Regions from separate parts of the Caldanaerobacter subterraneus subsp. tengcongensis MB4 genome, predicted to be linked through region 3. Evidence: riboswitches for the same ligand, from Rfam matches in the RefSeq annotation. Region 3 holds a riboswitch; each other region holds the start of a gene.
What was found. Region 3 has a riboswitch for S-adenosylmethionine ahead of TTE_RS08660 (methylenetetrahydrofolate reductase). Riboswitches for the same ligand answer to the same signal wherever they lie in the genome.
Positions count from the first base shown of each region.

Region 1: another riboswitch for S-adenosylmethionine. It lies ahead of metK (methionine adenosyltransferase); the one in region 3 lies ahead of TTE_RS08660 (methylenetetrahydrofolate reductase).
Region 2: another riboswitch for S-adenosylmethionine. It lies ahead of TTE_RS10275 (homoserine dehydrogenase); the one in region 3 lies ahead of TTE_RS08660 (methylenetetrahydrofolate reductase).

Region 1 covers NC_003869.1:498,162-502,130, reverse strand. Annotated here, with positions in the region: gene TTE_RS02335 (SF1B family DNA helicase RecD2) at 1-346, opposite strand, end outside; gene metK (methionine adenosyltransferase) at 539-1,726, opposite strand; SAM riboswitch class I at 1,779-1,888, opposite strand; gene TTE_RS02325 (rubrerythrin family protein) at 1,984-2,487, opposite strand; tRNA gene TTE_RS02320 (tRNA-Tyr) at 2,614-2,699, opposite strand; tRNA gene TTE_RS02315 (tRNA-Val) at 2,721-2,796, opposite strand; tRNA gene TTE_RS02310 (tRNA-Pro) at 2,801-2,876, opposite strand; gene TTE_RS02305 (phosphodiester glycosidase family protein) at 3,105-3,969, shown strand, end outside.
Region 2 covers NC_003869.1:2,074,918-2,078,886, reverse strand. Annotated here, with positions in the region: gene TTE_RS10290 (Na+/H+ antiporter NhaC family protein) at 1-645, opposite strand, end outside; gene TTE_RS10285 (universal stress protein) at 667-1,809, opposite strand; gene rd (rubredoxin) at 1,909-2,067, opposite strand; SAM riboswitch class I at 2,205-2,314, shown strand; gene TTE_RS10275 (homoserine dehydrogenase) at 2,390-3,670, shown strand; gene TTE_RS10270 (homocysteine synthase) at 3,696-3,969, shown strand, end outside.
Region 3 covers NC_003869.1:1,747,943-1,751,911, reverse strand. Annotated here, with positions in the region: gene glgP (alpha-glucan family phosphorylase) at 1-1,360, opposite strand, end outside; SAM riboswitch class I at 1,543-1,642, shown strand; gene TTE_RS08660 (methylenetetrahydrofolate reductase) at 1,706-2,611, shown strand; gene TTE_RS08655 (homocysteine S-methyltransferase family protein) at 2,625-3,969, shown strand, end outside.

The DNA.
Region 1 (3,969 bases), 1.2 Mb from region 3:
GAGGCTCTGTCTCTATAACATGAAGAGAGTCAAGCCCAAATCTTTCTACAATCTTTCTCGCGGTGACAGGGCCAATCCCAGGTATCAGGCCTGATGCTAAAAAGCGCTCTATCCCTTCCAGGGTATTGGGAGAAAGAGTCTGGTAATTGATAACTCGTATCTGGTCTCCGTAATCAGGATGGACTACCCATTCCCCCTGCACCTTTATTCTCTCTCCCACCGTAACAAAGGGCATTACACCTACAGCAGTCACCATATCCCCTTCAATATCCAATTCCAGAACCGTATACCCGTTTTGCTCGTTTCTAAAGATTATCTCTTCTACTACACCCTCTATTTCTACCATGGCTTTTCCACCCGTTAAAGATATTTTACAACTTAATTTTAACCTATTTAGAGGAGGATATAAAGGGTTTAGGCCTTTTATTTTTGTCAAAACTAATGTATAATATATTTTAGCGGAGCGGTTTTAAAAATCTCTGGCGTTACAAAAAATATATAAAAAACGCCACAAGCCCGGGCAAAACCCGGGCTTTAACTATATTCCTGCTAATTTTCTCAATATATCTACTCTATCTGTTTTCTCCCACGGCAGGTCCAAGTCATGTCTTCCAAAGTGGCCATAAGCAGCAACCTGCCTATAAATAGGTCTTCTCAAATCCAAATCTCTTATTATGGCTGCAGGCCTTAAATCAAAAACTTTCTTTACAATTTCTGATATTTTTTCATCAGAAATTTTGCCTGTCCCAAATGTGTTTATCTCAACCTCCAGTGGTGTTGCCACACCTATTGCATACGCCACCTGTACTTCACATTTCTTAGCGAGACCTGCCGCTACGATGTTTTTAGCCACATACCTTGCCGCATAACTTGCTGACCTGTCAACTTTTGTTGGGTCTTTCCCTGAAAATGCGCCGCCTCCATGCCTTGCGTATCCACCATAGGTATCTACTATGATCTTTCTCCCTGTAAGGCCGCTATCTGCTTGGGGACCTCCTAGCACAAACCTGCCAGTAGGATTCACAAAAATTTTAGTGTTCTTGTCCATCATGTTTTCAGGAATAATCACATTTACCACATGTTCAATTATGTCTTTTTCTATCGTGTCATGGTCAACCTCAGGAGCATGCTGAGCTGAAACCACAACAGAGTCGACTCTGACAGGCCTGTCTTCCTCGTACTCTACTGTCACCTGAGTTTTTCCATCAGGTCTTAGATAGCTCAATGTGCCGTTTTTCCTGACCTCAGCCAATCTTCTGGCCAGCTTGTGAGCCAGCATTATGGGCATTGGCATGAGCTCTTCTGTCTCATCGCAGGCAAAGCCTATCATGAGGCCCTGGTCTCCAGCGCCAATTGCCTCGATTTCGGCATCTGTCAGCTCTCCTCTTCTTGCTTCTAAAGCCTTATTCACTCCCATGGCAATGTCTGGAGACTGCTCGTCAATGGAAGTGATTACAGCACAGGTGTCTGCGTCAAAGCCGTATTTTGCTCTGGTATAGCCTATATCCCTTATGACGTCTCTGGCTATCCTGGGAATGTCCACATAGCACTCTGTAGTAATTTCTCCCATTACCAGAACCAAGCCGGTAGTTACAGCTGTCTCACATGCCACGCGGGCGTAAGGGTCTTTTTTTAAAATTTCATCCAAAATGGCATCTGAAATCTGGTCACAGATCTTGTCAGGATGCCCTTCAGTGACTGACTCAGAAGTAAAGAGTCTACGCATCTTCTTCCCTCCTTAAGAGCAAAATAAAACCCCTTCTAAAAGAAGAGGCATACCCTCATCTTTCAGAAGAAAAAATCTTCTGAGAGAATTGGCACCTTATCCTTAAAAGGACAGGTTGCCGGGTTTCATCGGGCTCTTTCCCTCCACCTCTCTTGATAAGAGCGTGTTATTAAATTTTCTGCTGTCTACTATATCACACTTTACAAGGTATGTCAAATATTTTTGTAAAAACAAAAAAGCGCGCTAAAAAGCGCACTTTAAAAGGCTACAAATTTTTCTTTTGGCACCCCGCAGATAGGACATTTTTCTGGAAGCACGTCTACTGATGTATATCCACATACAGGGCATATGTACACTTTAGAAATTTTTAAGTCTTCCCCTTTTAATGCTGCTTCTTTTGCCTCAGCGTAAAGTTTTGCATGTATCTTTTCTGCTTCAATAGCATAATGAATGCTTTTTTTGGCTCCTGACTCCTGCTGAAGTTCTGCAACAGCGTTATACGCAGGATACATCTCCTCTACCTCAAAAGTCTCCCCTTCAATCGCTTTTTCTAAATTTTTTACTGTGTCCCCTACTTCGCCCAGGGTTTTATAGTGATTTGTGGCATGCACCAGTTCTGCATAGGAAATAGCCCTGAAAAGTTTGGCAATATTAGGCTTGCCTTCTTTTTCTGCCACATCAGCAAAAATTTGATACCTCATGTGAGCCTGGCTTTCTCCTGCGTAAGCATCCAGTAAGTTTTTCTTTGTCATCTCTCTCATAAAAATTCCCCCTTGCAAAAATTTATCATGAGAAAATTAGTTTCTAAAAAATATTATACTACTTTCTTTTTTGAAGTCAATAAGGTAAAATAAAAAAGACCTTAAAAAGGTCTCATAAATTAAAAATGGTGGAGGGAGATGGATTTGAACCATCGAAGGCATACGCCAGCAGATTTACAGTCTGCCCCCTTTGGCCGCTTGGGTATCCCTCCACGCTTTTATTTAGTTTGAAATGGTGGTCGCGATAGGACTCGAACCTATGACCCCCTGCTTGTAAGGCAGGTGCTCTCCCAGCTGAGCTACACGACCACACTGGTCGGGATGGGGGGACTTGAACCCCCGACCCCATGCTCCCAAAGCACGTGCGCTACCAGCTGCGCTACATCCCGACCGCAGTAGCAAGATAAATTATAATAAAAAAATTGAATTTAAACAACAGGTATAAAACCTTAAAAACAGCCATTTTCCTCGCTTATACTCTTTTATTCTCCCTCTTTTTAAAGAATGCGCCAAATTTAATTAAATCTTAATATTTGTGTAACACGACTGTAATATACCTGTGGTATAATTCACCTGTAGAAGAAAATATATTCAACAAAGGAGGAAGAAAATTGAAAATATTCTCAAGAAAGCTAATTTCTATCCTCATCATACTGCTGGTAATCGCATTTTCAGTGGAAAATGTAAAGGCAGCTTATACTGTCTTAGAATCAAAGGAACAGACACAAATAGTGACTAAAGGAGTCACTCACACAAACCTCCTTTATTTTACCCCTGAAGGATTTATCAATATAAACATTTTAAAAATTGACTTAAAAGACCCTTATCTGGACCTTTCTGTCATTTTTAGCCCCTCCGGCATAAAGGAAAGGATGCCTATAAGAGAAATGGCAAATTCTTATGGAGCTGTAGCAGCCATAAATGGTGACTTCTTTGATACAAAAACGGGATTTGTGATAGGTGCAACAGTCAAAGACGGAAATTTAATAACAGACCCTGCTTCAAACGGTAAAATGGCGACTTTCTATATTGACAAAACAGGCACACCCTATATAGATTACTGGACAAAGAAAATGTCAATAACTTTACCTGATGGAACCACTGTATTCCTCGCTGCGATAAATAAAATAAGCAGTACTTTTCAGTACACGGTAATGTACACAAGAGACTGGTATAGATTTTCTCCTGGTGCTAATGAAAATGTGCCGCAACTTGTAGAGGTAGTAGTAGACCAAAATGATACCGTAATAGAAGTTCGACAGGGACAGCCTTCCACTGAAATACCTGAAGGAGGATATGTTCTGGCTGCATCAGGGGATATAGGCAATCTCCTTCTTAGGCTAAGCCCAGGGGATAAAATTCAGAAGGATATAACTACCAATCCTCCTTTTGAAGATATAAAAATGGCTGTAAGCGGAGGGACAATACTGGTAAAAGGCGGGAAAATATACCCATTCACCCATGAAATAAAAGGATATGCTG
Region 2 (3,969 bases), 330 kb from region 3:
GTCATATTTGGCAGAAAAATTTAAATGATAGTCAAAGAGGTAGTACAAAAAAGCTGTAATTGTAAATACAGGAATTGCCGTTTTAAACAGAGATTTTAATACATTGTACTGCTGTATTTCTCCCATATCGGAAAGAAGAGCTACATTTCCTGCCAAAGGGGATGTTCTGTCTCCTATGAAAGAACCCGAAATTACAGCACCAGCCACTACAGGGAGAGGGTATCCAAAGGCATGAGCAAGTCCAATTATTACTATTCCAATGGTGCTGGCTGTTCCCACAGCGGTTCCCAGAATCATGGATATTGTTGAGGTGATGACAAAAGAGGTCAAAAGGAATCCATGTGGCTTTAAAAAGCGGGAAAAGTAGTATATAAGGGCTGGAAGTGTTCCATTTTGCTTCCAGAGTGCGACTAGTGCTCCTATAAGAAGCAGTATTATCATCACGTTTATCCCTCTTTTTACACCTTTTAGGGACATGTTTAGTAGTTCCTTGGCGGAGAAGTATTTTAATAAAGCAAAAAATGTAAACATATAGCTTATAAAAAGAGGAATATAAGGTGGTTTATGGAAAAATAGAACCATTGTCATGGTGAGAATTAATGTGAACAGAAAAATTGAAAGGGAAAATCCAAATTTGTTCTGCATTTTTCATTACCCCTTGAGCTTTTATTTTGTGTAAGGAATTACGTGTATCTCGATATTTTTAGCTTTTTTAATCAATTTTATTACAGTAGAGCCTCTAAACAAGGTCTGAAGCCATGACCTCTGAGAGTGTCCGATTATTATTTGGGTTATGTGCATTTTTTTAGCAAACTTCAAAAGTTCATCGGAGACGCTCTTTCCTCTTAAGGTATAAACTTCTGCACCTAATTGCTTTGCGAGCATAAAATGACTTTCTAAAACTTCTTTGTCTTTTTCAGTAAGTTTTGGTGCCAAAAAATGAGTGCAGTCCACGTATACGACAACCCAGTCACACTTAAATCTTCTCGCCCTTCTTGCACCTCTTCGTATGAGTTTTTTAGATAGAGGATTTGGCGTTATGCATACCATTATTTTCTCATTTGTTTCCCATGTATCCTCTATTCCGTGCTCTTTCATGTATTCTTCTAACTCCAGGTCTACTTCTTCAGCGGTGAGTCTTAACATTAATTCTCTTAAAGCACTTAAATTGCCTTTTCTGAAAAAATTAGAAAGACATTCATCCAGTTTACTTAAGGGGTATACATCCCCTCTTTTTAGTCTGTTTATCAGAGCATCTGGAGTTAAATCTACTGCTACAATTTCATCTGCGTTATCTATTATGCTGTCAGGTACTGTTTCTCTTACTGCTATTCCTGTGATCTGCTGAATTATATCGTTTAAGCTTTCTATATGCTGTATATTTAGGGTAGTGAGCACGTTTATTCCGTGTTCCAGAATTTCTTGGACATCCTCATACCTCTTTTTGTGTTTTGAACCAGGAGCGTTGGTATGGGCTAGCTCGTCAATTAGAACTACTTCGGGTTTTCGTGCTATTATAGCATCTACGTCCATTTCTTCCAATATCATACCGTGATATTCAATTTTTTTCCGAGGTATTATTTCTAAATTTCCTATTTGAGCTTCTGTGTCCTTTCTTCCATGGGTTTCTACATAGCCTATTACGACATCCTGCCCCCTTTTGAGACGCCTATTTCCTTCGTTTAACATAGCATAAGTTTTTCCAACGCCAGGAGCGTATCCCAAGAATATTTTCAGTTTTCCTCTTTGCTCTTTTTTTACAATTTCCAAGGCTTCTTCAGGAGTAAGCCTCCTATAACCTCCACTCATTAAGAATAAACACCCTCCAAGAATTTTACTTAGAGTAACTGCATAAAATTATAATCACATTTTCACAAAAAATCAACAAAAATAGGGAGCAACTGCTCCCTACATCTTTTCAAACAGGTCTTTTCCTGCCCCGCAGTCCGGACAAACCCAATCATCTGGCAGTTCTTCAAAAGGAGTGCCTGGTGGAATCCCCTGTGATGGGTCTCCTTTCTCAGGGTCGTATATGTATCCGCATACTGTGCATTGCCACTTCTCCATAAAAATTCCCCCTCAATCTTTTGCTTTATTATAACAGAAATTAGTAATAAAAGCAAGGGAAAATTTTTTCTTGACTTTAAAATTTCAAAGTGATAATATAGATTACAACGCATAAAATTTAATAAAATGGCTCAATCCTCTTATCAAGAGTGGTGGAGGGACTGGCCCGATGAAACCCGGCAACCGGCACGTAAGTGCTTGGTGCCAATTCCTGCAGGTTGGGGTTACCCAGCCTGAGAGATGAGAGGAGAGGCCGAGTAATTGTGATTACTAGGCCCTCTTCTCATTGAAGAGGGCCTAAGAATTTTTCTGGAGGTGCAAAATGAGGGTAAAGATTGGGTTGATGGGACTTGGAACTGTTGGGACAGGAGTATTTAAAATAGTTAATTCTAGAGGGAGATATATCAAGGAGAGTACGGGATTTTATCCGGAGATAAAGAAAGTGCTTGTGAAGGATTTGCACAAAAAGAGAAAAGTCGATGCAGCAGGGCTTTTGACTAATGATCCTCGGGAGATTTTGGAGGATGAAGAGATAAAGGTGGTGATAGAGGCTATAGGCGGAATTTCTCCTGCTTATGAGTACGTCAAAAAGGCACTTCTCTCTGGCAAGCATGTGATTACGGCAAATAAAGAGCTTATCGCAAAGTACGGAGAAGAGCTTGGGAGCATTGCAGCAGAAAAAGGGGTGTACTTAAGGTGCGAAGCCAGTGTAGGTGGAGCCATACCTATACTTCATCAGATAGACAGGCTAAAAATTACAGATGAGATGGATTTCATTGGTGGCATTGTAAACGGGACTACTAATTACATTCTAACAAAGATGGGAGAAGGCAAAAGCTATAAGGAAGCTCTTAATGAAGCCCAGGAATTGGGCTATGCTGAGGCTAACCCTGATTACGATGTGAAAGGCTTTGACGCAACTTTTAAGCTTGGCATACTTGTAAAAAGAGTCTTTGGCGTAAGTGTCCCGGTAGAAATTATACCTCGGAAGGGGATAGAGGAAATCAAAGAGGAAGACGTAGAAAGAGCAAAAGAATGGGGGTATGAGTTTAAACTTTTTGCATGGGCAAAGAAATTTAAAAATTATATTTCGGCAGGAGTGGAGCCTACTTTAATTCCGGAAAATAGTTTGCTTTCAAAAGTGAAAGGGGTCAATAACGCAATAATACTGAGGGGAAGTAGCTTCGGGGAATATGTCTTTATAGGAAGAGGGGCAGGAGAACTTCCCACTGGAGATGCAATAGTTGCTGATTTGATAGATATACTCATCAATTATAAACTGGGCAGTAAATCTGAAGTTACAGGAGTCAATTTTAGAGAAGAAAGTTTTACTGATACCTTTTATATAAGGCTGAAGCTCAAAAAAGACAATGTATGTGGCTTAAAAGAGGTTTTAAAGCTTATAAAAAGGAATTGGGTATCTATTGAAAAGTCATCATTTGGTGGGAATGGTTTTACCGCTATAGTGAAAGTAAACGGGACAGTGGAAGGGTTAAAAGAGCAATTAGAAAAAGTAGCTGTACTGGAGGCTGTTTTTAAGGTTTTGCCTGAAGAAAATTTAAAAGAGAGAAGCGAGTTTGAAAACTTGGTAGAAGTAATGTAAAAATTTAGGAAAGAGGAGAGGAAGAATGAGGAGAAAATACGGTTTTTCTACTATAGCAATTCATGAGGGATGGGAACCTGACCCTACTACTGGTGCAGTAGCGCTGCCAATCTACCAAACTACCTCCTTTGCCTTTAAGAGCACGCAGCATGCAGCAGACTTATTTTCTCTAAAGGAAGACGGATATATTTACACGAGGATGATGAATCCCACTGTAGACGCTTTTGAAAGGAAAATGGCTGCATTAGAAGGGGGAGTAGGAGCGCTGGCAGTAGCTTCAGGGCAGGCTGCTATAACTA
Region 3 (3,969 bases):
CGAGGATGCTCAAATTTAAAACGCCGTTCATTGCAGCCTTCATGCCCGATGTACCGCTTGCCTCAAGAGGCCTTCTTGGGTTGTTAAGCCATACGTCTGCGCCGCGAGTGAGCATTTTCCCGATCGTCATATCATAGTCTTCCAAAAATACTACACTTTCAGGGTATTTCTTTGTCATCTTAACAATTCTTGCGACAATTTCTTTGCCCACGTCGTCCAATGGATGGCCTTTTCCTGAAAAGACAATTTGTATTTTTCTGTCTCTCAAATATTCACCGATGGCCTTTTCATTTGTGAAGATAAGGTCGCTTCTTTTATAAGGAGCAGCTCTTCTTGAAAAACCTATAAGGAGTTTGTCTGCGTCTAGTTTCACTCCTGTCTTTTTATATACAAAATCTATTAACTCTTTTTTCAAAAGGTTGTGGGTTTCCAAAAGACCTGTTCCTTTTTTGTAAGCTTCTGTTATCCTCTTGTCCACCCACGTACCTCTATGAATTCCGTTGGTTATAGAAATGATGGGGGCTTTGTTCTCTATATGTTGCCACATTTTGTTAGCAGTTTGGCCATGCAATTTTGATACACCGTTTGCAATTTTAGAAAGTCTTAGTCCTGCTACAGTCATGTTAAAAGGTACCCCACCTATTTGAGCCAACTGTTCTATAGTAAGCCCGTTGTTTGCTCCCATGTACATTAAAAGTTCCAAGTCGTGAGATTCGTTTCCTTCTTTTACAGGGGTGTGAGTTGTAAAAACTATTTCTTTGCGGGTGGCTTCCCAAGCCTCTTCAAAAGACATCCCTTGATTTTCCATTTTTTCTCTTATAAGCTCAATACCAGCCAGAACTGCATGCCCTTCGTTGAAGTGGTAGATGTCAACATCAATTCCTAAGGCTCTTAAAGCTCTTACACCGCCAATTCCTAGCACAATCTCCTGCGCAACCCTTTCCTCACCAAACCATCCGTAAAGCTGGCCTGTTATCCATCTGTCGCCGTTTTCAGGAATGTCTGTGTCTAAGAGGTATAAAGGGGCATTGTCAAAACTATCCACTAGCCAGACTTTGCAGTAGACATCTTTATTTCTTATCTTTACTTTGACCTTTACCCCTGTGTCTTTTAAAAAGTCGTAATTGCGGGTATAATTGCGGTATGCATCGTAAGGATAGCCGTCTTCACCGATATGCTGTTCAGTGTAACCCTGTTTCCAAAGTATTCCTATCCCTACGACTGGAAGACCCATTTCCTTTGCGGCTTTAAGGTAATCCCCTGCTAGAATGCCTAAACCTCCAGCGTAAAGCTTGAAGTTAGATTCAAGGCCGTATTCCATGCAGAAATAAGCTACTCTTGGCAGTTTTTTGTTTTCCATATTAATCCTCCTTATTTGCAACAGTAGTTAACTATATTATAATATTAAACCTCTGGTTATGCAAGTGTTTGCACAAAAAAGAAATGGAGGAGCGGATGAAATTGAAAATTTTCTATTGACATAAAAGTAAAAAGGTAGTATGATAAAGAGTAAATAATTTTAACAATTTAATACTTTAAAATCTCTTATCAAGAGAGGTGGAGGGACTGGCCCGATGAAACCCGGCAACCAGCCTTAGGGCATGGTGCCAATTCCTGCAGCGGTTTCGCTGAAAGATGAGAGATTCTTGTAGTCTCTTCTTTTAGCGAAGGGACTTTTTTATTTTTAAAAAAGGAGGGGCATTAAATGTTGAAAAATGAAAAGCTGTGTAATAAACTTAAAGAAAAGAAATTTGTAATAACTGTGGAAATTTCTCCCCCCAAAGGGATAGATGTAACTAAAACTATCGAGGAAGCTCGAAAACTTAAAGGTGTGGCAGATGCTCTCAATATAACTGATTCACCGATGGCAAATATGAGGATGAGCCCCATAGCCTTGGCGCATATACTTCAGGACCACCTTAACATTGAAACTATTTTTCATCTAACCTGCAGAGATAGAAATCTCATAGGGCTTCAATCAGAGCTTTTAGGAGCTTACGCCCTGGGGGTTAGAAATATACTAGCTTTAACCGGTGATAATCCTTCTTTGGGAGATACACCCCAAGCGAGGGGAGTCTACGATGTAGATTCTGTAGGCCTTTTGAAGATTATAAAAGCTTTGAATTCAGGTTTTGATTACAATGGGAATAAGCTCGATTATCCTACTTCTTTCTGTGCAGGAACTACTGCCAATCCGAATGACTTGAGGGATGAGGCCATAGAAAAGCTGCATGTGAAAGTAGAAGCAGGAGCTGAATTTATACAGACCCAACCGGTGTATGATGAGGAGATTCTTTTTAAGTTTTTGGACAAAGTAAAAGATCTGAAAGTACCTGTCCTTGTGGGAATACTGCCTTTAAAAAGCTATAAAATGGCTTTAAGATTGATGGAGAAAGTGCCAGGGATTGAAATACCAGAAAAAGTTATAAAAAGGCTCCAACATGGCGGAAAAGAGGAAGGAATAAACTTATCCGCCGAGTTTATAAAGAACATAAAAAGTGAAGTTGCGGGGATTCACATAATGCCCATGGGAAGTGTAGACTTTGTTTTTGATATAATCTCTAAAGTGGAAGGAATAGCTATAAGTGCTAAAAAGGCTGAGACGAAGTAATGGGGGGATGAAAGTGGTAGATATTTTTAAAGAATGTGAAAATAGGGTTGTCGTTTTTGACGGTGCTATGGGGACACAGCTTCAGGAAAGGGGACTTAAAGCCGGGGAATGCCCTGAGTATATAAACTTAAAAATGCCTGAGGTGGTTTTTGACATACACAAAGCCTATATTGAGGCTGGAGCCGAAGTCATAGAGACTAATACTTTTGGGGCAAACAGAATAAAACTTGCAAAATACGGACTTGAGGACAAAGTAGAAGAGATTGTAACGAAAGGGGTGGAAATAGCGAGAAAGGCGGCGGGAGATCGTCCAGTAGCCCTCTCTGTTGGCCCAACAGGTGAACTTCTTGCTCCATTTGGAGATATGACTTTTGATGAGGCTTATGAGGTTTTCAAGGAAGTGGTAGTAGCCGCTGAAAAAGCAGGAGCAGACATTGTGATCATAGAAACCATGTCAGATATGTTGGAGGCAAAAGCTGCAATTTTAGCAGCTAAGGAAAACACCAATATGAAGGTCATATGTACCATGACTTTTCAGGAAGACGGACGAACACTTATGGGTTCGGACCCTGTGACGGTAGTAGTAAGTCTACAGGGTTTGGGACTTGATGCAATAGGAGTTAACTGTTCTACAGGGCCGGATAAAATGGTAAAAGTTGTTGAAAAGATGGCTCAAGTGGCGCGTATTCCCATAATTGCTCAGCCGAATGCCGGTATGCCTGTCATAAGGGACGGGAAAACAGTTTACGATTTAAAACCTGAGGAATTTGCCAGTTTCTTTCCACAACTTGTTGAAAAAGGCGCTTGTATAGTAGGAGGTTGTTGCGGTACTACTCCATACTATATAAAACTGGTAAAAAAGGCTGTAGAAAATTTAAAGCCTAAAAAGCTGGAAAATAAATTTACAGCTCTGTCTTCAAATACCCGCACAGTTTTTATAGGCAAAGAATACCCTTTAAGGGTGATAGGAGAGAGGATTAATCCTACAGGAAAGAAAAAATTAAGCGGAGCTCTTTTGTCAGGAGATGTCAATTTAGCTGTTGAGGAAGCTTTGAAGCAGCAAAAGTGCGGGGCCGAAATATTAGATGTCAATGTAGGGGTGCCTGGGATAGAGGAAGAGGAAATGTTGCCAAAGGTAGCGTTTGAAGTTGAAAAGGCGGTGGATTTGCCTTTGCAGTTAGATAGTACCAATGTAAAAGCTATAGAGAAAGCGATAAGAATTTTAAGAGGAAGGCCTATAATAAATTCTGTTAATGCAAAGGAAGAGAGCTTAAAAGAAGTATTGCCAATAGTTAAAAAGTACGGAGCATGTGTAGTTGGGCTTACAGTGGGGGATAAGGGATTGCCAAAGGACAGAC